Regions from separate parts of the Streptomyces sp. NPDC041796 genome, predicted to be linked through region 3. Evidence: riboswitches for the same ligand, from Rfam matches in the RefSeq annotation. Region 3 holds a riboswitch; each other region holds the start of a gene.
The links. Region 3 has a riboswitch for cyclic di-AMP ahead of ACZ6C1_RS30335 (C40 family peptidase). Riboswitches for the same ligand answer to the same signal wherever they lie in the genome.
Positions count from the first base shown of each region.

Region 1: linked by a shared signal. The riboswitch ahead of ACZ6C1_RS21295 (transglycosylase family protein) and the one ahead of ACZ6C1_RS30335 (C40 family peptidase) in region 3 are both predicted to bind cyclic di-AMP.
Region 2: linked by a shared signal. The riboswitch ahead of ACZ6C1_RS30960 (C40 family peptidase) and the one ahead of ACZ6C1_RS30335 (C40 family peptidase) in region 3 are both predicted to bind cyclic di-AMP.

Region 1 is NZ_JBVJAH010000010.1:65,253-72,789, forward strand. Features, by position in the region: gene eno (phosphopyruvate hydratase) at 1-712, opposite strand, end outside; gene ACZ6C1_RS21295 (transglycosylase family protein) at 995-1,684, opposite strand; cyclic di-AMP (ydaO/yuaA leader) riboswitch at 1,688-1,863, opposite strand; gene ACZ6C1_RS21300 (transglycosylase family protein) at 2,118-3,029, opposite strand; gene ACZ6C1_RS21305 (cytochrome P450 family protein) at 3,210-4,697, opposite strand; gene ACZ6C1_RS21310 (nucleoside triphosphate pyrophosphohydrolase) at 4,694-5,686, opposite strand; gene ACZ6C1_RS21315 (SurA N-terminal domain-containing protein) at 5,696-6,331, opposite strand; gene ACZ6C1_RS21320 (GtrA family protein) at 6,423-6,842, opposite strand; gene ACZ6C1_RS21325 (glycosyltransferase family 2 protein) at 6,839-7,537, opposite strand, start outside.
Region 2 is NZ_JBVJAH010000020.1:16,959-24,495, reverse strand. Features, by position in the region: gene ACZ6C1_RS30980 (alpha/beta hydrolase) at 1-726, shown strand, start outside; gene ACZ6C1_RS30975 (C40 family peptidase) at 990-2,015, opposite strand; gene ACZ6C1_RS30970 (hypothetical protein) at 2,249-2,602, shown strand; gene ACZ6C1_RS30965 (glycosyltransferase) at 2,610-3,917, opposite strand; gene ACZ6C1_RS30960 (C40 family peptidase) at 3,938-5,137, opposite strand; cyclic di-AMP (ydaO/yuaA leader) riboswitch at 5,136-5,303, opposite strand; gene pcrA (DNA helicase PcrA) at 5,514-7,537, shown strand, end outside.
Region 3 is NZ_JBVJAH010000019.1:10,441-17,977, reverse strand. Features, by position in the region: gene ACZ6C1_RS30370 (adenosylmethionine--8-amino-7-oxononanoate transaminase) at 1-403, opposite strand, end outside; gene bioB (biotin synthase BioB) at 396-1,574, opposite strand; gene ACZ6C1_RS30360 (8-amino-7-oxononanoate synthase) at 1,718-2,905, shown strand; gene ACZ6C1_RS30355 (DUF397 domain-containing protein) at 2,912-3,109, opposite strand; gene ACZ6C1_RS30350 (helix-turn-helix domain-containing protein) at 3,125-3,994, opposite strand; gene ACZ6C1_RS30345 (ATP-binding protein) at 4,224-4,655, shown strand; gene ACZ6C1_RS30340 (DUF6328 family protein) at 5,007-5,543, opposite strand; gene ACZ6C1_RS30335 (C40 family peptidase) at 5,596-6,072, opposite strand; cyclic di-AMP (ydaO/yuaA leader) riboswitch at 6,077-6,249, opposite strand; gene ACZ6C1_RS30330 (hypothetical protein) at 6,578-6,895, opposite strand; gene ACZ6C1_RS30325 (ATP-dependent Clp protease proteolytic subunit) at 6,899-7,507, opposite strand.

The DNA.
Region 1 (7,537 bases), on a different contig from region 3:
CGATGTCCTTGCCCGGGGCGTAACCGGCCTGCTTGATGGCCTCGAGGATGAGGTCGAGGGCGGCGCGGTTGGAGTCGAGGTTCGGGGCGAAGCCGCCCTCGTCGCCCAGACCCGTGGAGAGGCCCTTCTCCTTCAAGACCTTCTTCAGGGTGTGGTAGACCTCGGCGCCCCAGCGAAGGGCCTCGGAGAAGGACTCCGCGCCGATCGGAGCGATCATGAACTCCTGGATGTCCACGTTGGAGTCGGCGTGCGAGCCGCCGTTCAGGATGTTCATCATCGGAACGGGCAGCAGGTGCGCGTTCGGGCCGCCCAGGTAGCGGAAGAGCGGCAGGTCGGACGCCTCGGAGGCGGCGTGCGCGACGGCGAGGGAGACACCGAGGATGGCGTTGGCGCCGAGCGACGACTTGTCCGGGGTGGCGTCCAGGTCGAACATCGCCTGGTCGATCAGCCGCTGCTCGGTGGCGTCGTAGCCGACGAGCTCCGGGCCGATCTGTTCGATGACGGCGAGGACGGCCTTCTCGACACCCTTGCCGAGGTAGCGGTCCTTGTCACCGTCGCGGAGCTCGAGGGCCTCGAACGCTCCGGTGGAGGCACCGGACGGAACGGCAGCACGGCCGGTGCTGCCGTCGTCGAGGCCGACCTCGACCTCGACCGTGGGGTTGCCTCGGGAGTCCAGGATTTCCCGGGCTACGACGACGTCGATGGACGGCACGAGCATCTCCTTCTGGGATGTGACGCAAGATGTGACGCATGGTGGTGCAGGGTCTCTTTGGCCTTGCGGCAAGAGCCTAACCGGCCGCGGAGCCGTGACCAGCCGACGCCCGCCTCCTGGGACGAAAAAGGGCGCACGAGTCGGCATTACGGGCAAAACGACATGAAACTTACCGACGGGTAGCCAGGGTGTGCGAGGGGCCGCTCAGGAGGGCGGAACGGGAAACCCCGGCCCGGCGCGTACGGGGGAAGGACGCGCCGGACCGGGGTGGTCTCACGAGGGTCAGCTCAGGTGGAGCTGCTGGCCCGGGTAGATCAGATCGGCGTCGTCGACGATGTCCTTGTTCAGCTGGAAGAGCTTCTCCCAGCCGCCCGCGACCTTCTTCTCGGCGGCGATGGTGCTGAGGGTGTCGCCGGCCTTCACCTTGTACTCGCCGTCACCCTTCTCGACCTTCTTGCCGGTCGGGGTGGTGACGGTCTTCTTCGACTCGGCCTTGGGAGCGGCCTTGGGCGCGGTGCGCTGCTCGCTGCGCGTGGTGGGCTGCTCGGCCTTGCGCTCCGGCTGCGGCTGGGCCTGCTCGGCGCCGCCGCCGTCGTAGGAGGCGTTGGACAGGCCGACGCCGCAGTGCGGCCAGGCACCCTTGCCCTGGCCGGCGAGGACCTTCTCGGCGATCTCTATCTGCTGCGACTTGGAGGCCTGGTCGGCGGTCGGGGCGTACGCGGTGCCGCCGTAGGCGGCCCAGGTGGAGGCCGAGAACTGCAGGCCGCCGTAGTAGCCGTTGCCGGTGTTGATGGACCAGTTGCCGCCGGACTCGCACTGGGCGACCTTCTCCCACTCGGCGCCGGTGGCGGCCGAGGCGGTCGTGGCGCCCATCAGCGGGGCGGCGACGGCGGCACCGGTGATACCGGCGAACGCGACGAATCGGGCGGCCTTGGAGGGGCGACGGTGCTTGGACTTGCCGGAGAACAGCATGGGACATCTCCTCACCGACGCCTGCGAGGTGAGCTGTCGGGTTCGGGCGAGTGAGTGGCCCGGCCGCGCGGCACCGTGGTGCGCGCGGCTTCACCCCAAGCCGGTTCCATGCCATGTCTCCATGGCCGGGCCCGGCACTTACCTGGGTCCCCCGCTCCTGCCTTCGGCGCATGACGCGACGACTGTTCCCGTCGACCGGCGGCAGGATTCGGCGTTCCGGTCGAAGGGGCCCGCGGTGGCGAGCGGTCACGACCGTAGCCACAGACCTTCCCGAAGTTCAAAGACGGACATCCGGGTCAATCAGCCCTTATCCGCCCGCCATTGACGGGCGTTTACGCAGGTGAAGGGCGGATTGTGCGGTTCGGTGGGCCGTGGCCCGCCCGCCGGGCCGAAGAGATTCATGTCTCACTTACACAGAAGCGGACATACAGCCTCAGTCCTGCGGCTGATCCGTCGTCAGCTCAAGGCTCTGACCGGGGAGAATGAGGTCCGGATCGGCACCGACGGTGTCCTGGTTGGCCTCGTAGAGCGCCGACCAGCCGCCGGGGACCTTGTGCTCGTCCGCGATGACCGACAGGTTGTCGCCGGGCTGGACCGTGTACGCGCCGGGCGCGACGCTCCCCGGGTCGCGTGTCGCCCCGTCACCCCGCGAGGGGTGTCCACCGTTTTCGCGGTCGGTGGCCGAATTGCCGGTATTCGCCGGATCGGTGGGCTTGAGGGTGCTTTCGCCCTCCGGCGTGCCGGGCGTGACCGGTGCGGTGGGGTCGGCGGGGGCGGCCGGGGCCGTGGGGTCGGTCGGCTCCGTCGTCGACGCCTCCTCCTTCGCGGGCTCACCCCGGTGCTTCCCGGTCCCCGGGGCGGGGCTCTGCGGCGCGCCAGGGGTCGTCGGGGCGGGCTCGGTGGGCAGGAGGGACCCGGCCGGGTCGGACGGCTCCGACGGCTCGGGCGTGCCCGTGTCCTCGAGCGTCTCGGTCGGGTCCGCCGCCTCGGGCGTGGCCGGGGCCGTGCCCGTGGGGTCGGCGTCGGGGGAGGTGGTGGCGCCGCCCAGGCCCGCGATGGGGGCGCAGGTCTCCCACGCCTTGACGCCCGTCGCGGCGTAGACCTTCTCGGCGACGGCTATCTGCTCGGTGCGGCTGGCGAGGTCGGGGCGTGCGGCGTGGGCGAGGCCCCCGTACGACTCCCAGGTCTCCTGCGACATCTGCAGGCCGCCGTAGAAGCCGTTACCGAGGTCCGCGCTCCACATGCCGCCGGACTCGCATTCGGCCACCCGGTCCCATGTGGTGGCGTCGGCCGCCGACGCGGAACCCGCGCCGAGCAGCGGGAGCGCGATGGCGGATCCGGTCACCCCTGCCGCGACGACGATGGCGGGGGCTTGACGGGGTCGTCGGTGCCGGCCGTTCCCGGAGCGCATGCGGTGCTGCCTTTCGCGTGACTGCTGAGGTGACGGTGAACGTAGCGGCATTCGAACGCTAGTCACAAGTCGATGCAGCGGAGATTACGCGAAGATCACAGAAATGACGGAGCGTCAGTTATTGGGGGGCGCATACGGGGTGAACTCGACCGGGAGCGTACGCAGTCCCCGCATAATGAGCCCGCCACGCCACCGCAAATCGGCCGGATCCACCGCAAGCCGAAGGTCGGGCAACCGGGTCAGCAGCGTCGCCAGCGCGGTCTGCCCCTCCAGCCGGGCGAGCGGCGCGCCGAGGCAGTAGTGGATGCCGTGCCCGTACCCCAGGTGCTGGTTGTCCCGCCGCGCCAGGTCGAGCGTGTCCGGCTCGTCGAACCGCTCGGGGTCCCTGTCGGCCGCGGCGAGCACGACGAGCACGGGGTCGCCGGCCGCGATCCGCTCGCCGCCGATGGTGAGCGGCTCGGTCGCGAACCGCCACGTCGCCAGCTCCACCGGCCCGTCGTAGCGCAGCAGTTCCTCGACCCCGGTCTCCAGCAGCCCCTGCTCACCGGCGGCCAGGGAGGCCTGGAGGCGTTCACGCTGGCCGGGGTTGCGCAGCAGCGCGTAGACGCCGTTGCCGATGAGGTTGACCGTCGTCTCGAAGCCCGCGAAGAGGAGGATGAACGCCATCGCGGCGGCCTCGTTCTCGGTGAGGTGCTCGCCGTGGTCGGAGGCCTTGATGAGCCCCGAGATCAGGTCGTCCCCCGGCGTCTCGCGCTTGCGGTGGATCAGCTCCAAGAGATAGCCGCGCATCTTCTTCACCGACCGCGCGACCCCACCGCGCGGCCCGCCGCCGTGCCGGATCATCATCCCGGCCCAGTCGCGGAAGTCGTCCTGGTCCTCCCGGGGCACCCCCAGCATGTCGCAAATGGCGTAAATGGGGAGCGGGAAGGCGAACTCATGGATGAGGTCGGCGCTCCCCTTTGTAACGAAGTTGTCGATGAGCCGGTCCGTGAGCTCCTGCACACGCGGAGCGAACTCGGCCACGCGGCGGGGCGTGAACGCCTTCGACACCAGCCGGCGCAGCCGGGTGTGGTCCGGCGGGTCGATGTTGAGCAGATGCGTCATCAGCTCGGCCTTGCGCTCGCCCGGAATGCCGGTCTTGCCCTTGGCGTGCGCGGGCTCGTCGTGGTGCGCGGGGTTCTTGCTCAGCCGCTGGTCGGCCAGCGCCTGTCGCGCGTCCCCGTACCGCGTCACCAGCCACGCCTCGACCCCGCTGGGGAGCCTCGTCCGGTGCACGGGCGCGTGCTCCCGCAGCCAGGCGTAGGCGGGGTACGGATCGGTCGCGAACTCCCAGGTGAAGAGCTCGGGCGCCCCGTCCTCAGAAGTGGCCGGTACGCCGGACCGCGGGGCGCGGGCGCGCGGGGCGTCGGAGGGCGTGGGGCTGTCCGGACCGCCCTGGCCGGCCGGCTGCCCCTCCGGGGCCTCGCCCCGCGAGGCGTCCGGGGCGGCCGGGTGGCGCGGGGCGGCCGGGGTGCCCGACGGGGCGGTTTCGGAGGCGTCCGGGGCGGCTTCGGGGGTGTCCGGCGTGCTCGGGTGGGCGTTCTTGTCGTGCGGGGCGTTCACTCCTCGACGGTATCCGGCGCCGCGGGGGCCTCCGCCGCCCGGATCGCGTCGCGGTAGGCGCGACCGGCCGCGCGCAGGGCCGCCTCGGGGTCGACGCCCGCGGCCTCCGCGCGTACGGCGAGGGCCAGCAGCTCGTAGCCGATGCCGTCACCGGACGGCGGGGCGACGTCCAGACCGGCGTTGCGGACGCGGCTCGCGAGCTTCGCCACCAGGGCGAGGCCCGGCTGGCCGAGCGGGACGCCGTCCGTCACCGACGCGCGCCGCTTCTCGATCGCCTTGGTCCGCAGCCAGTGCTCCTTGACCTCCTCCGGCGTCTCGGCGCGCTCGTCGCCGAAGACGTGGGGGTGGCGGTGGATCAGCTTGTCGACGATCGTGCCGGCCACGTCGTCGATCGAGAACGGCTCCTCCTCGTGCTCCTCGGCGATCCGCGCGTGGAACACCACCTGGAGCAGGACGTCCCCGAGCTCCTCGCGCAGCTCGTCACGGTCGCCGTCCTCGATGGCCTCGACGAGCTCGTACGCCTCCTCGATGCCGTACTTGGCCAGGCCCTCGTGCGTCTGCCGCGACGACCAGGGGCATTCGCGGCGGATGCGGTCCATCACCTCGACCAGGTCCAGCAGCCGGGCGCCGGGCAGGTCGTACGAGCCGGGCAGCAGCTCCAGGTCGGGCATGGCGACCCGGCCTGAGCCCGCCATCCGGGCCAGCCCGTCCGTCAGGGCGCGGTCGCCCTCGCCGGTCGCCACGACCACCACCGCGCGGCCCCCGGCACAGAAGTCGACCAGCTCCTGCGCGGTGGGCGCGGCGATGTCCACGGCGACGCCCGCCTCGCGCAGGTACGGAAGCTGCGGGTGCGCTTCGTCGGCGCACAGGACCCGGTCGGCGTCGTGCAGTGTCCGCCACGCGGGCCAGGACAGCAGCCCGGGCGCGACGCGGTGGCTGGCGGTGAGCAGAACGATGCGGCCAGGGGTGTCGGGGGTGTCGGCGTTCACCCCTCGAACCTACATCTGCCGCTGTTCGCTCAGCCGGCGGATCCAGGGTGCGGTGTACTCACCGAGCTGGATCTTGTCGTTGTCCCAGGTGCCGTACCGCGGGTTCACCTCGATGTCGAGGGCCTTGGACGCGGCCGCGAAGACCTCGGTGAGCTTCTGCTGCCCCTCCGGGGTGTTCCCGGCGCCCAGCTTCGCGGCGATCTTGTTCATGAGGACGTTGCGCCGCACCACGCTGTCGATCTCGTCCGGCGCGATGCCCTGCTGCTGCAGCAGCATCGCGGCGAGCTGCTCCTCGCCGCCGCTCTGGCCCGCGGCGGCCCGCCGGGTCTCCTGGACCTCCTTGCGGCTGGCGGTGATCCCGTGATCGGTGGCGACCTTCTCCACCACCCGGTCGAAGATCATGCCGTTCAGCTTCTCGCGGTTCAGGTCGCCGGTGGCCTCGATCAGCTGCTTCGCCTGCGGAGACGTCTCCTGGGCGCTGCGTACGTCCCTGACCTGCGCCTGGAGGGCGGCGACCTCGATCCGGTCGCCGTCGACGACGGCCGCCGCGCCCGGGTGGGCGTCGCTTCCGCAGCCGGCCAGGAGCGGGGCCGCGGCGAGGAGCGCGGCGGAGACGGAGAGCGCGGTGCGACGGCGGCGATGCAGGCGGTGCAAAGGAGCCTCCCGGCGTGGGTCGTGCGTCAGTGTGAACGACCTTGCGGTGATCGATGGTAGGCAGTGAATGTGGCTCAGGCCACTACTTCGAGGCCACTGCTTCGGTCAACGAGTCACGGGTCCGGGGGGTCTCGGGCCTCAGCATGATCGTCCGAGAGACGACGAACGTGATCGGGATGGCCGCCGCGGCGGCGAGCAGCGGGGCCCAGCGGCTGGAGAAGCCCGCCACGTCGACCAGGAGCCACACGCCGCTGGTGGTGATCACGAAGTTGGCGGCGTTGGTCAGCGGGAACAGCAGGAACTTCCGCCACGTGGGGCGGGTCCGGTAGGTGAAGCGGCAGTTCAGGAAGAAGGACCCGGTCATGGAGAGCAGGAAGGCGACGACGTGGGCGGCCACATAGGGCAGGCCGAGCGCCAGGAACGACAGGTAGAAGCCGTAGTAGGTGGTGGTGTTCACCACGCCGACCAGGGCGAACCTGACGATCTGGCCGCGGACGGTCATCGGCGTACGAGCTCCCCACGGGGTCGGTGGTCCGGTACGGGCGTGTTGGTCGCCTTCACCAGGAAGTGCGGGCGGCGTTTCACCTCGTAATAGATACGGCCCACATACTCCCCGACGAGGCCCAGCATCACCATCTGCACCCCGGCGAGTGCCGTGACCGTCACCAGCAGGGTGACATAACCGGGGGTGTCGACACCGTTCACCAGGGCGTCACCGACGATCCAGGCGGTATACGCGGCGGCGAGGGACACCAGCAGCAGGCCGAGATAGAGCGCGGCCCGCAGTGGTTTGTCGTTGAAGGAGATCAAACCGTCCAGGCCGTAGTTGAGCAGCTTGCCGAAGGTCCATTTCGAGCGGCCCTGCTCACGCCGGGCATTTTCGTACTCGAAGGTGGTGGTGCGGAATCCCACCCAGGCGAAGATGCCTTTGGAGAAGCGGTTGTACTCGGTGAGTTCCAGTATCGCGTCGACGGTCCGGCGCGACAGCAGCCTGAAGTCGCCGACACCGTCGACGAGCTCGACGTCGACGAGGCGGTTGATCAGCCGGTAGTAGACGCGGGCGGCGACGGTACGGGTCACCCGGTCGCCCCTGCGGGTGCGCCGCGCCACCACCTGGTCGAAGCCCTCGCCGTGCAGCCGCAGCATGCGGCGTATCAGCTCCGGCGGGTGCTGGAGGTCGGCGTCCATGATGACGAC
Region 2 (7,537 bases), on a different contig from region 3:
AAGGTCAACGCCGACTCCTGGCTGAGCGTCGACGTGCGCAAGATGGTCATCGACAATTTCCGCGCCGCCGACACGGCCGACGGCTGGGCCGTCGTCGGATTCTCGTCGGGGGCCCACTGCGCCACCAAGCTGACCATCGCCCACCCCGACCGCTACCGGTTCGGCGTCAGCATGTCCGGCTACAACGACCCGGCCGCCGAGCCCTCCTCGCTCACCGGGAAGGACCCCGAGCTGCGGCACGCCCACAACCCCCTCACCATGCTCAAGTCCGCTCCGGTGCCGCCGCGGGTCACGCTGCTCGTCACCGGCGACGGGGGCGACGGTTACCAGCAGGGCCTCGCGCTGCGGGAGGCGTCCAAGCCGCCGACACGCATCGACGTCCAGCAGGTCTACGGCGGTCACCGCGTCAGCACGTGGGTGCGGGAGGTGCCGTCGGTGTTCCAGTGGCTGACGCAGCAGTTCCGCGCCGAGGGCACGGGGGCCGACCGGGGCCAGGGTGCCGACGCGGGTGCGGGCGCGGATCGCACGGCCCCGGGCGCCGACGCGGGTGCCGGGCAGGAGCAGGGCCAGGATCAGGGCCAGGGCACTGGCCCGGGGCAGGGTTACGGGGACGGCACCGGGATGGCCGCGGGCGCGGGTGAAGGCGCCGGGAGCGGGACCGGTGCCGGGACCGGGACCGGGACTGCAACCCGGCCGGGAGCCGTGGCCGTCGGCGGTCGCCCGTAGCGGTCGGCTGCGGCCCGGGCCGGACCGGAGGCCCACGGCCCCGCCGCGCTGCGGGGCACGCGGGCGCGCTGCGGCTCGTCGACATCGGGCTCGCCCTGCCGTCGGTGCCGGACGTCGAGGCGCTCCAGCAGGAGCACGAGCACGAGGACGTGGCCCGGCCGCTGCCCGTCCCGGTGGGGGGCCGTCACGCGGTGGGCGCCGGTGTACGCGGGTCGCGTGCCGGCCGCCGGCGCACGCGGTGGCGCCGCCGCGCGGTGGGGCGCTCATGCCACGCGGGTCGCGCCCGCCCACGGCATCTCGTCGATCGGCGCGATCCGCACGGGGGCACCCGGCCTGGGGGCGTGGATCATCTTGCCGTCGCCGATGTAGAGGCCCACATGGCTGACGCCCGCGTAGAAGAACACCAGGTCGCCGGGGGCCAGCGCGGAGCGGGACACGCGCCGGCCGGTGTCGATCTGGCTGTACGTCGTGCGGGGCAGCGACACTCCGGCGGAGCGCCAGGCGGCCTGGGTGAGGCCCGAGCAGTCGAAGGCCGACGGCCCGGTGGCGCCCCACACGTACGGCTTGCCCAAGGCTCCGTACGCGTACGAGACAGCCTGCGCCGCGCGTGGGTTGGGAGCGGGGGCGGGGCCGCGGGGCGCGCCGTGCGAGGCGGGGACGGACGTGCCGTCGTACGCGGCGCGCTGGGCGGCGGTGAGCCGGGCGAGGAGATTCTCGGCGGCGGTGAGCCGGCTCCGGACGGTCGCCTTGTGCCGGGCCAGCTCGGCCTGCCGGGCCGTCAGGTCGCGCAGCCGGCCGGCCGCCTCGGCGCGCAGCCGGGCGAGCTCCGTGACCTGGCTCCGGGCGGCGGTGACGGCCGTGGCCTGGCGGTCGCCCACCCGGTCCGCGAGGGCGGCGCCCCGGAGGTACGCGTCGGGGTCGCTGGAGAGCGCAAGCTGGGCGGCCGGGTCGAGGCCGCCGCCGCCCCGGTACTGGGCCGTCGCCACGGAGCCGAGCGCGTTGCGGGCGGCGTTGAGGCGGGCGGTCCGGCGGGCGGCCTCGTCGCGCAGGGCGCCCAGGGCCGCCTCGGCCCGCTCCACCTCCTCCTTGGCCCCGTTGTACTTCTGGGTGGCCTCCTCCGCCTCCTGGTACAGCAGGTCGGCCTTGGCCTTCACCTGGCCGGGCGTGAGGTGGGGTTCGGCGTACCCGGAGCCTTCGAAGGCGGTGGCGGTGGCCGCCCCGGCGAGTGCCAGGGTGACGGCCGCGCGGCCGCTCAACGGCTGCTGCTTCGGTTTCCGGTGCGTTGCCACGGCGGCGGTCACTTCCCTTCGGCGGGGACGGGGCCTGGGGGAGGACGCTAAACCTGGGGGTCACGGTCGAGAGGCGGTATGACCGCAATTGGCCGCAGGTGAGGGTTCAGGAGCGTATTCCGCAAGAGCCCACCTGCTCGGAATCCCGCATTCCATATCACCTGCGACCGATGCGACGAATGAGGTGACCCTGGCCGGAGACCGGTGGTAACGCCCGGGCTAGGCTCCGCCCCATGGACGTACTCATCAATGTCTTCGTCGCGCTGCACATCATCGGTATCGCCGCTCTGCTGGGCGGCTTCATGACGCAGATGAAGGCGATGGGGGAGGGTGCGGCGCGTTTCGGCCCCGCGATGCTGCACGGCGCCCTGACCATGCTGCTCACGGGCGTGGTCCTGGTCGGGCTCAACCAGGCCGACGACCAGACCGTGAACAACGTCAAGATCGGTGTGAAGCTGGCCATCCTGGTCGTCATCCTCGGCCTGGTCTACGTCAAGCGGGACGAGGAGCGGGTCGACAAGGCGGTTTTCGGGGCCGTCGGCGGCCTGACCATGGTGAACATCTTCATCGCCACGCTCTGGACCTGATCGCCCGTCAGGCGCCCCGGGCGGCCGCCTCCTCGATGAGCTCGGCCGCCCGCCGCAGCCCGTCCCGTTCGCGGATCACCGCACCCGTCGCCGCCAGCCGCTCGCGCAGGGACGTGTCGCCGAGCAGCCGCTCCAGGGCCCCGGTCAGTTCCTCGTCCGTGAACCGGTAGGTGTCCAGCCGGACGCCGAAGCCCAGCTCCTGCATGCGCTGCGCGTTGTCGTACTGGTCCCAGAACAGCGGCAGCACGATCATCGGCTTCCCGAAGTGCAGCGCCTCCGTCGTCGTGTTGTTGCCGCCGTGCGTGATCACCAGGTCGACCAGGGGAAGGACCGACGTCTGGGGCAGGAATTCCGCGCCCCACATGTTCGGCGCCAGCTCGATCTCGGCGTGCAGCGGCCCCTTGGAGACGATGTAGCGGTACGGCGTCCGCGCCAGGACCCCGATCACGCGGCGCATCAGTTCCACGTCCGCGGATCCCAGGGAGCCGAGCGAGAAGTAGATCAACGGCGGCTCGCCGTCCGCCCCGGAGGGCGCGAGCTCCGGCGGCAGGACGAAGTCCTCGTCCGTCTCCCGTACGCACGAGTCCAGCCGGTGCCAGTGCGGCGGCAGCACGCGCGCGTAGTCGGCCGCCTCGGGATACACGTACAGATTCGTCCCGGCCTCGTGGATGAACTCCAGCTCGGGCAGGGGCGGCGCCCCCTGCTCGGCCACCCAGGTGCTGAAGTCGGCCCACAGCTCCCGGTGCGTACGGTCGTACTCGGCCCGGAAGGCCGCCCAGCCGGAATCGTCGCCCGCCGGGTAGCCGGAGAAGGCCGGCGGGACGCCCGGACTCCTGATCTCCAGCGGGTTGCAGGAGACGATGCGTACGAACGGCACTCCGGCGGTCAGCAGGGCGGGGAACGCCACCACGTTGTCCTCGACGATCACGTCCGGGCGCACCCGCTCGACGACCGCCTTCAGCTGCGGCTCGCAGTGGCGGGCGCCCGAGACCAGCTCCGTCCGGACCGGTCTGATCCAGGTGCCGAGCTGCTCGAAGGTCGGCTTGCGGAACTCCGGAGCGGTGTCCCGCACGAAGTCCTTCCAGAACCGGCCCGCGTCCTCCTCCCCGTCCGGGGGAGGAGCGAGACGGACGAGGTCCTCCTCGAAGCCGAGCGCGCTCAGCCTCACCCTCCAGGACGCCTCCGCGGCGAACACCACCCGGTGGCCGCGGCGCCGCAGCACGTCCGCGATCCCGACGCAGTTGTTCGTCGGCCCGTACGCGCTCTCCGGTGCGAACAGGACGGTGAGCCGGCGGTCGGTCACGGTTCCCCCCATGTGATCCCCCTGTGCGGTCGTCAGGCCGGGCGCACGCCACTGTGGACGGGCATGCAGTGGATGGACTCCTCGCGCACGTTCGCCCCGGGACCCAGCGCGTGGATCATCTTCCCGTCGCCCTTGTAGATGCCGACGTGCCTGATGTCGTCGTAGAAGAACACCAGGTCGCCGGGGCGCAGGTCCTCCGTCGCGACCCGGGTGCCCGCCAGCACCTGGTCCCGGGCCGCACGGGGGAGGTCGACCCCCGCCGCCCGCCACGCGGCCTGGGTGAGCCCGGAACAGTCGTACGAGCTCGGGCCGGTCGCGCCCCACACGTACGGCTTGCCGATCTGCGCCTCGGCGAAGGCGAGCACCTCGCGGGCCTTGGCGGTGTAGCCACTGTCGTCGTCCGGCTGCTGGAGCTGGTGCTGATGCAGGTGATCCTGTTGTTCTTGCTGCCGCTGCTCCTCGGCCTTGCGGCGGGCGTCCTCCTGGCGCCCCCGCTCCTCCGCCGTCAGCCGCGCCAGCAGCGACCGAGCCTCGCCGAGCTTGCGCTGCACGGTCTGCTTGGCGGTGCGGAGGGAGGCCTGGGAGGCGGTGAGCGACTCCTGCTTCCGTGTCGCCTCCGCCTGCTGCCGGGCGGCCCCGGCCTCCACCCGCTGCTCCGTGACCTCGGCCTCGCCCCGCTGCGCCCGGTGGTCGGTGAGCGTCTCGTGCCGGTGGTCGGTGAGCGCCTCGTGCCGATGGCCGGTGAGCGTCTCGTGCCGGTGGTCCATGAGCCGGTCCACCGGCGGAGCCTGGTCCACGACCGCCTGCGGGCCGTCCGGGAAGACCAGCGACGTGGTCGGAGCCGACCCGCCCGACCCGTACCGCGTGGCCGCGTGGCTACCGAGGGGGCGGCGGGACTGCTCCGGCGCTTCCGTACGCCGGGCGGCGCCGGCGAGTGTCCCGCCGGCCTCGCGCCGCTGCTCGTCCGTGGCTTCCCTGGCCTTGCCGTACTGCTGCGTCGCCGTGCCCGCCTGCCGGTAGAGGTCGTCGACCTTTCTCTGAACCTCCTCGACCGTCGGCCCCCGGTCCTGGTCACCCGGGCCACCGGACGCCGCGGTCGCGCTCTGTGACGACAGGAACGTGACCGAGGCCAGGGCGGCGGCCGTCGTGACCCCGACGGCGGGGTGGTGGGCATGCAGGGTCTGCAAGGTGCGCGATGTGCGCGGCTTGCGATGCGACGCCAAGGTCGGCATCTCCTTCCGTGGACCGCCTACCGGGTCAGCTGTCAGGTTCGGGCGGAACGGAAGGTGCCCTACGGCCGTGCCCGAGCGGCTGCGGGCCGATTCACCTCGGTCGTACGTGGTGGGTCCCCGGTTCCGAACTGCCGTGGCGGCAGCACGGATTCGGCGTGGGCGATCCGACTGGCGTGGTTCGCCGAAGAGAGAACGGACCGCTTGGGCGAGCACGCTAGCCAACCTGTGGTGGTGCTGTGAAGGTTGATGTTCGATATGCCCGATACGTATTCGTGACCTTGGCGTGATGTCGTCGACGCGGTACGGAGCGTGACGAATCGGGCCTGTTCCCGGTTCGTCCACGGCTGTCAGTGGGGCGGCCTAGACTCGATAGGCGATGAGCAGCCTCTTTGACGACAGCTTCCTGGCGGACCTCCGGAACCACCCCTCCGAGGAGCCCCCGCCGCCCGAGGACTCCGAGGGCCCCGGGCACGGCCCGGCCGCGGAGGAGGTCCCGCACGACCTCTTCGGGGACCGCTTCGACGTGCCCCCGGCCCGGGACACCCACTACCGCGACGGTGCCCCGCGTCCCGTCGTGGACCCCGCCGCGCTGCTGGAGGGGCTGAACGAGCAGCAGCGCGCCGCCGTCGTGCACACCGGCTCGCCGCTGCTCATTGTCGCCGGCGCCGGCTCCGGCAAGACCCGGGTGCTGACCCACCGCATCGCCCACCTGCTGGGCACCCGGCACGTCCACCCCGGGCAGATACTGGCGATCACCTTCACCAACAAGGCCGCCGGTGAGATGAAGGAGCGCGTCGAGCAGCTCGTCGGCCCGCGCGCCAACGCCATGTGGGTCATGACCTTCCACAGCGCGTGCGTCCGCATCCTGCGCCGCGAGTCCAAGAAGCTCGGCTTCACGTCGTCCTTCTCCATCTACGACGCCGCCGACTCCAAGCGGCTGATGGCGCTGGTCTGCCGCGATCTCGACCTCGACCCCAAGCGCTTCCCGCCGAAGTCGTTCAGCGCCAAGATCTCGAACCTGAAGAACGAGCTGATCGACGAGGAGGCCTTCGCCGACCAGGCCGCCGACGGGTTCGAGAAGACGCTCGCCGAGGCGTACCGGATGTACCAGGCACGGCTGCGCGAGGCCAACGCCCTGGACTTCGACGACATCATCATGACGACGGTCCACCTGCTCCAGGCGTTCCCGGACGTCGCCGAGCACTACCGCCGCCGCTTCCGCCACGTGCTCGTCGACGAGTACCAGGACACCAACCACGCCCAGTACACGCTCGTACGCGAACTGGTGGGCACCGGTTACGAGGACCTGGACCCGGCCGAGCTGTGCGTCGTGGGCGACGCCGACCAGTCGATCTACGCCTTCCGCGGCGCCACCATCCGCAACATCCTCCAGTTCGAGGAGGACTACCCGGACGCGACCACGATCCTGCTGGAGCAGAACTACCGCTCCACGCAGACCATCCTCTCCGCCGCCAACGCGGTCATCGAGCGCAATGAGAGCCGCCGCCCCAAGAACCTGTGGACCAACGCAGGCGAGGGCGCCCGGATCATCGGGTACGTCGCGGACACCGAGCACGACGAGGCGCAGTTCGTCGCCGACGAGATCGACCGGCTGACGGACGCGGGCGACGCCAGGGCCGGCGACGTCGCCGTCTTCTATCGGACGAACGCCCAGTCCCGTGTCTTCGAGGAGATCTTCATCCGCGTCGGCCTGCCGTACAAGGTCGTCGGCGGCGTCCGCTTCTACGAACGCAAGGAAGTCCGGGACGTGCTGGCCTACCTGCGCGTCCTGGCCAACCCCGAGGACAACGTCCCGCTGCGCCGCATCCTCAACGTCCCCAAGCGCGGCATCGGCGAGCGCGCCGAGGCGATGATCGACGCACTGGCGCTGCGCGAGAAGATCACCTTCCCGCAGGCGCTGCGCCGCGTCGACGAGGCGTACGGCATGGCCGCCCGGTCGGCGAACGCCGTGAAGCGGTTCAACACGCTCATGGAGGAGCTCCGCACCATCGTGGACTCGGGCGCCGGCCCGGCGGTGGTGCTGGAGGCCGTCCTGGAGCGCACGGGATACCTCGCCGAGCTCCAGGCCTCCACCGACCCGCAGGACGAGACCCGCATCGAGAACCTCCAGGAGCTCGCCGCCGTCGCCCTCGAGTTCGAGCAGGAGCGCGGCGAGGAGCCCGGCACCCTGGCCGAGTTCCTGGAGCAGGTCGCGCTCGTCGCCGACTCCGACCAGATCCCGGACGAGGACGAGGAGGGGTCCGGTGTCATCACGCTGATGACCCTGCACACCGCCAAGGGCCTGGAGTTCCCGGTGGTGTTCCTGACCGGCATGGAGGACGGTGTCTTCCCGCACATGCGTGCCCTCGGCCAGACCAAGGAGCTGGAGGAGGAGCGGCG
Region 3 (7,537 bases):
AGTACTGCAGGCACATCTTGATCGCGACCTCGACCGACACCGAGCCTGAGTCGCAGAGGAAGACGTGCCGCAGCGGCTCCGGGGTGATCTCGACCAGCCGGGTGGCCAGCCGCACGGCGGGCTCATGGGTGAGCCCGCCGAACATCACATGACTCATCCGGTCCAGCTGGCCGCGCACCGCCTCGTTGAGGACAGGGTGGTTGTAGCCGTGGACGGCGGACCACCAGGACGACATGCCGTCGACCAGTTCGTCCCGGCCGTACGCCGGTTGGGCGAGCCGCAGCCGCACCCCGGAGGCGGACTCCACGACGAGCGGATCGGTACGGCCCGGCATCGGGCCGTACGGGTGCCACACGTGGGCCCGGTCGAGGGCGATCAGCTCGGCGGCGTCGGACTCACGCATTGGGGGCGAGGTCGGTACCGGCGCCCCGGCGGCGCACGGCGACGAGGTCGGTACGGGCCTGGTCGGTACGGGCCTGCTCGGCCGTGGCGGCGGGGGCGGGCTCCTCGGAGGAGCACACGGATCCGGAGCCGCAGCCGCCGCCACCGGTTCCGCAGGAGGCGGCGTCCGCGCGGTGCTCGGGCAGCGTGGTGGTGTCCGTGCCCTCCACCTCGAATCCGGCGTCCGCGATCATCTCCAGGTCCGCCTTGCCGGCCTGGCCCTCGCTGGTGAGGTAGTCGCCCAGGAAGATCGAGTTGGCCAGGTGCAGCGCCAGCGGCTGGAGCGTCCGCAGGTGCACCTCGCGCCCGCCCGCGAGGCGGACCTCCACGTCCGGGCAGACGAACCGGACCATCGCCAGGATGCGCAGCGCCCGCTGCGGGGTCAGGTTCCACTCCTTGGCCAGCGGCGTGCCCTCGAAGGGGATGAGGAAGTTCACCGGCACCGAGTCCGGGTCCAGTTCGCGCAGCGCGAAGACCACGTCGACCAGGTCCTCGTCGCTCTCGCCCATGCCCGCGATCAGGCCCGAACACGCCGACAGGCCCGCCGCGTGCGCCTTTTGCACGGTGTCGACCCGGTCCGCGTAGGTGTGCGTGGTCGTGATGTCCCCGTACGTCCCCTCCGACGTATTGAGGTTGTGGTTGTACGCGTCGGCACCCGCCGACCGCAGCCGCTCCGCCTGGCCGTCCGAGAGCAGCCCGAGGCACGCGCACACCTCGACGCCCTCGTTCTCCTCCTTGATGGCCTCGATGGTCTTGCCCACACGCTCGACGTCCCGGTCGGTCGGACCGCGACCGCTGGCCACCAGACAGACCCGCTTGGCGCCGCCCGCGACGCCCGCGGCGGCCGCCTTCGAGGCCTCCTCCGGCTTCAGCCAGGTGTACTTGAGGATCTCCGCCTTCGAGCCGAGCCGCTGCGAGCAGTACGAGCAGTCCTCCGGGCACAGACCGGACTTGAGGTTGACCAGGTAATTGAGCTTCACCCGCCGCCCGAACCACTGACGGCGCACCTTTCCGGCCGCGGCCACCACATCCAGCAGCTCGTCGTCCGAGGTCGCCAGCACGGCGAGCGCTTCTTCGCGGGTCGGCAACTCACGCCGAAGCCCCTTCTCCACCAGCGTATTCAGCAGGTCCATGACGCTGATCCTGGCCTACGGCACGGCCCCGGGCCAAGGAGGAACTCCACAGGAGAGCCCGTTTCGAGTGTGTGTATAACCACACTCCGGTACCACCCGACCACCATTAGGGTCTGTTCGCTGTCTACAAAAGGGACCCAGACATGCCCCAGGCTCCGCTCGACCCGCCGCTCGCCCCGGCCACCGGCTCGCCCTTCGACTGGACCGACGAGGAGGCGCGCCGCCGTGAGGACGCCGGTCTCGTCCGCACGCTGCGGCCGCGACCGGCCGTGCCGGACCTCCTGGATCTCGCGAGCAACGACTACCTGGGTCTCACCCACCACCCGGACATCACCGCGGCGGCCGCCGGCGCCGCCCGCCGCTGGGGTGCCGGCGCCACCGGTTCACGGCTGGTGACCGGCACCACCGAGCTCCACGCCGAGCTGGAGCGGGAGCTGGCGGCGTTCTGCGGCTTCGAGGCGGCGCTGGTGTTCTCCTCGGGGTACGCGGCCAACCTCGCCGCCCTGACCGCGCTGAGCGCCCGGGGCTCGCTGATCGTCTCGGACGCGGGCAACCACGCCTCGATCGTCGACGGCTGCCGGCTCTCCCGCGCCGAGACGGCCGTCGTGCCGCACGCCGATCCCGACGCGGTCGCCAAGACCCTGGACGCCCACCCGGGGCGCCGGGCGCTCGTGGTCACCGACTCGGTCTTCTCCGTCGACGGGGACGCGGCGCCGCTGGCCGGATTCGCGACGGCGTGCCGGGCGCACGGCGCGGCCCTGGTGGTCGACGACGCGCACGGTCTTGGCGTGCTGGGTGACGGCGGGCGCGGCGCGCTGCACGCGGTGGGACTCGCGGGCGCCCCGGACGTGGTCGCCACGCTCACGCTCTCCAAGTCCCTGGGCAGCCAGGGTGGCGCGGTCCTCGGACCGGCGCGGGTGATCGACCACCTGGTCAACGCCGCTCGGACGTTCATCTTCGACACGGGCCTCGCCCCGGCGGCGGCGGGTGCCGCGCTGGCGAGCCTGAGGCTGCTGCGCGCCGAGCCGGGCCTGGCGGGCCGGGCGCGTACGGTGGCGGCCACTTTGCACACCCGGCTGACGGCCGCGGGGCTGACCGCCGTGCGGCCGGACGCCGCCGTGGTCTCCGTACGCGCGCCGTCGCCGGAGCAGGCGGTGAAGTGGGCGGCCGACTGCCGGGCCGAGGGGCTCGCGGTGGGATGCTTCCGGCCGCCGTCGGTGCCGGACGGCATCTCGCGCCTCCGCCTCACGGCGCGCGCGGACCTGACGGAGGGTCAGGTGGACGAGGCGGTCGCCACGATCCTCCGTACGGCACCGGTTCCGGTCGGCTGAACTCCCTCAGGACTTCAGGGAGGAGACGAAGGAGGTCCAGGCCGCCGCGGAGAACCGCAGTGGCGGCCTGGAGGTGTTCTTCGAGTCGCGTACGGCCAGGTGCGCGCCGTCGAGGCGGGCGGCCTCGACACAGTTGTTCATGCCGACGCTGCGGCTGCTGCGCCACCAGCGCGGGCCGTCGTGGTGTGCGAGGTAAGCAGACATGGGGGGTGCCTCTCCCTACGCGCCGTCACCGATCCCGGCGATGAGGTCCGATGTGTCCTCGGGCGACAGGGCGAGCGCCTGCATGGTGCGGAAGGCGGCGCCGTACGCCTCGAGGTCTTCCGTGCGTTCCAGATAGAGGCTACTCGTCAAGTGGTCAAGAGCAACCACATCCAGATCAGAAATGTTCGGAAAGGAGAAAATAACGAAAGGGCCGGAGAGTCCGACGTACTCACCCGACGAGAACGGCAGCACCTGAAGCCGCACATGGGGCAACTTTGCCCACTCCAGCAACTGCCGTAACTGCTCCCTCATCACCCCCGGGCCGCCCACCTGCCGCCGCAGCACCGCCTCGTCGATCACCGCCTCCAGTCGCAGCGGACGACCGGCGCGCAGCACCTCCTGCCGCGCGATCCGCACCCGCACCAGCGAGTCGACCGTCGCGGCCGGAGCCCCGTCCAGCGCCGCACGTGTCACCGCGCGTGCGTACTCCGCGGTCTGCAGCAGCCCCGGCACCACGGACGTCTCCAGGGTGCGGGCCGTGCACGCCTGTGCCTCCAGGCTGATGAAATCCTGGTACGGAGGCGGGAGCACGCCCCGGTACGCATGCCACCACCCCGCGCCGCCACCGTCGGCCGCCGCTCCCGCCAACGCCTCCAACAGGGCCCGCAACCGCGGGTCGTGGACCCCGTAGGCGTCGAGCAGCCGCGCCACGTCGGCCCCCGTCACCCCACTCGTACCCGTCTCGATCCGGCTCACCTTCGACTGGTGCCAGCCCACCAGCCGTGCCGCCTCGCGGCTTGTGAGGCCGGCGGCCAGGCGCAGTCCGCGCAACTCCTCACCGAGCTTGCGCCGCCGTACCGCCGGGCCGTGCCGAGTGCCTCGCATGACCGCCTCCTCCCGCAGCCGGGCCAACCCACCAGTTTGCCGTCCAAATCCGTTCTCGCGTAGCAGAGTTCACCGCTTCGAGCGACAGATATATGCATATCTTGGGGGATCGCCCCCAACAGGGGCGACATAAGTGGCAGTCTGGCGCGAAGCGCAATCCGAGGCCGTCCTCACAAAACATCCGGTTCGTGTCGGAGTCCGGCCCCGGTGGGAAAGGGACAGCGTCGCCATGGCAGACCATCAGGAAGCATCCGTCACTCTGCCGAGCGATCCCGCCTCGGTCTCCACCGCCCGGAGATACGTGGCGGACGTCCTCACGGAATGGGGCCTCCCCGCCGAGGCCGAGACGGCCGACACGGTACGGCTGATCGTCTCGGAACTGGCCACCAACGCCGTCCAGCACACCTTCGGCCAGTCGCCGACGTTCACCGTGGACGTAAGGCTGGAGCGCGACGAGCGGCTGCGCATCGGAGTCACCGACAGCCACCCGCGCTGGCCGCAGCGGCTGCCCGCCGCCGTGCAGCAGGACAACGGCCGCGGAATGGTCATCATCCGCTGGCTCACCGCGGAATGCGGCGGTCGCCTCTCGGTCACCCCGACCCCGGAGGGCGGCAAGACCGTCTGGATCGCCCTCCCGTGGACGGTTCCGGTCCAGACCTGAGCGCACCCCCGAACGCCGGACCCGAACCAGTCCGTGCGCGGGCCCGCCCGGGACAGCGCCGGAACCGAACCACTCCGTGCGCGGGCCCCGGCCCGAGACAGCGCCGCGCCTGTGCCCGTCCGACGCCGTCCCGCGTCCCGTGCCCTGCATTCCACGCCATCCCGCGTCCGCGCGCCCCATGAGCACGTCCCCGCGCCCGAAGCCGCCGCGAGGTGGACGTCCCCACCCGCGGGCCGGCCGCCCGTGAGGCCGTTCAGCGGTGCCCGCCCGGTGCCGCGCCCGCCTCCCGCTCAAGCCGGCTGCTCGCCGGAGCGCGGACGGCCGCGTACCCGCCAGGGCGCATGCGGGGTGTCAGCGGTGGCGGACTCGCCGCCCCGGATGTGTCGCCGCCGGCCGCTGCGGTGGCGGGGTGCTGAGCCCCCGCCGTACGAGACGCGGGAGGAACCCCCACAGCCCGGCGCAGACCAGCAGGGTGAAGGCACCGGCCGCCAGACCTTCGGGGCGGCCGTGCACCACGTCCACGACCAGGGACACGGAGCACGTCAGGGCCAGGGCGAGGACACCGAGGCCGATCTTCGCCAGCCGTGAGGAGACGGCCACGATGCGCGCCTTGGCGCCCTGCTGGAAGAGCGTGCGGTGCAGCGCGGCGGGGGCGGTGAGCAGCACCGCCGCCACGACCGAGAGCAGCAGCGTCACGACGTACATGCCCCGCTGGTAGGAGTCGAGCGAGCCGAAGCGGGGCGTGAACGCGAGGGTCAGCAGGAAGGCGAACAGGATCTGGACGCCGGTCTGGGTGACGCGCAGTTCCTGGAGCAGCTCGGCGAAATTGCGGTCGGCACGCTCCAGGGGCGTCTCGTTGCGCGCGGTGCAGGGGTACTCGCCGGACATTTCCGACGAGTACCCCCGCACCACGACTCATGCCCGGAGGGTCACCGCGGGATCAGCGGACGCGTCCGTACCAGACCGACTTCGACCAGATCTTGTCCAACTTCACCACCGACCCCGACTTCGGCGAGTGCCAGATCTTGTTGTTACCCGCGTAGATGCCGACGTGGTAGACGTTGCTCCCGCGATGGAAGAAGACCAGGTCGCCCTTCTGCCGGCTGGAGGCGGAGATGTGGCGGGTCTTGTTGTACTGCTGCTGTGCCGTGCGTGGCAGGGTCTTGCCGACCTTCTTGTACGAGTACAGCGTCAGGCCGGAGCAGTCGAACCGGGACGGGCCGGCCGCTCCGTACTTGTACGGTGCACCCTTCTTGGAGGCGGCGATGTTCAGCGCCTTCGTGGCGTGCGCCGGGGCGGCCTGGGCCTCCGACACGGCGCCGGGCGCCAGCATCGGGCCGCCGACGGCGGCGAGGGTGAGTGCCGAGACGGCACCCGCCCGGGACAGCAGAGACGGGACATGAATCTGCGCGGTCATAGCGCAACCCTTCGTCAGCCGCCTGTGAAGGATGACCTGTCGGGTTCGGACTGGCGAAGTTGCCCGGCCGCTGACGCGGCTTCACCCCAAGGGCGACCGATGGGACGAACATCGTTCGGTCACCCGTACTGCTTGGGTCCTCCACTCCTGCCGATCCACTCCTGTCGACCAGTCATCCGGACGGCGGCAGGACTCGGCGTCCGCCCGGACCGCCCCGCCGCGGTGGCGGGGGCTTGTCGTCGTCAGGGATCTTGACCCATGTCGAGGAGAAATTCCGAGTCGAAACGGCCGTTTGTGAGGCTCCTCACGACTGATCCATTCGGGTGGACAGGGGGGATTTGGCGCCCGGCGGCGAGACCTCGACGATCCCCGTACCAGCGGCGGAAGCTGATATTCCGCCAGATGTGTACAGCTGGAGCGCAACTCGCGTCGTACAAAATTCGTCCGGTTGCGTACGCTGAACGGGGGAGCGGTCCTCGTACTCCTGAGCCCATTCGGGGGAGAGCTACGTCGGTCCCACACCTCGATTCTGAGGCACCGTCACGCGTCCCGCGCGCCGTTCGCCGTCAAGCACCCGCAGTGCCCGCGCCAGCGTATGGGCATGCACGTCGTACTCGCCGCGCTCGTGCATCGAGGTCAGGGCGTCGCGCAGCGCCGTCGCGCGTCCGACGAGGGCCTGTGCCGCGCGCAGGGCGCCGTAGGTGTGGGTGGCGCGCGCCGGGTTGATCCGCCCCAGGAGGTCGACGACCTCGAGCCAACTGTCGACGAACGCGCATTCGGCCCGGGTGAGGGCGGGGAGCGGCGGAGGCTCGGGTGCCGGCACCGCTCACCTCGTCCGGCGGGGGACGACACGGTCGACCAGGCCGTACGCCACAGCGGCCGTCGCGTCGAAGACCGTGTCGCGCTCCAGGTCGTCGTCGATCCGCTCGCGGCTCCGGCCGGTGTGGCGGGCGAGCATTCCGGCGAGTTGGCCGCGCAGTCGCAGCAACTCGCGCGCGTGGATGTCCAGGTCGGACGGTTGTCCCCGCAGGGGCTCCTCCATCGCAGGCTGTTGGACCAGCACACGGGCGCCCGGCAGGGCCATGCGCTTGCCGGGCGTGCCGGCGGCCAGCAGGACGGCCGCGGTGGACGCGGCCTGGCCGATGCAGATCGTCTCCACGTCGCACCGGACGGCCAGCATCGTGTCGTACACGGCGGTCATGGCGCTGATGGGGCCGCCGGGGGAGTTGATGTAGAGCGAGATGTCCCGGTCGGGCGCGGCGTACTCCAGGTGGAGGAACTGTGCGACGACGTCGTTGGCGGCGGTCTCGTCGATCGGTGTGCCGAGGAGGACGATCCGCTCCTCCAGGAGCTTGGAGTACGGGTCGAGCGTGCGGCTCCCGGCGCTGGTGCGCTCGGTGAACTCGGGCAGGACGTGGCGACTGGTGTGGATCAAGACGTGCCCCTCTGTCGCTGTAAAAAATGT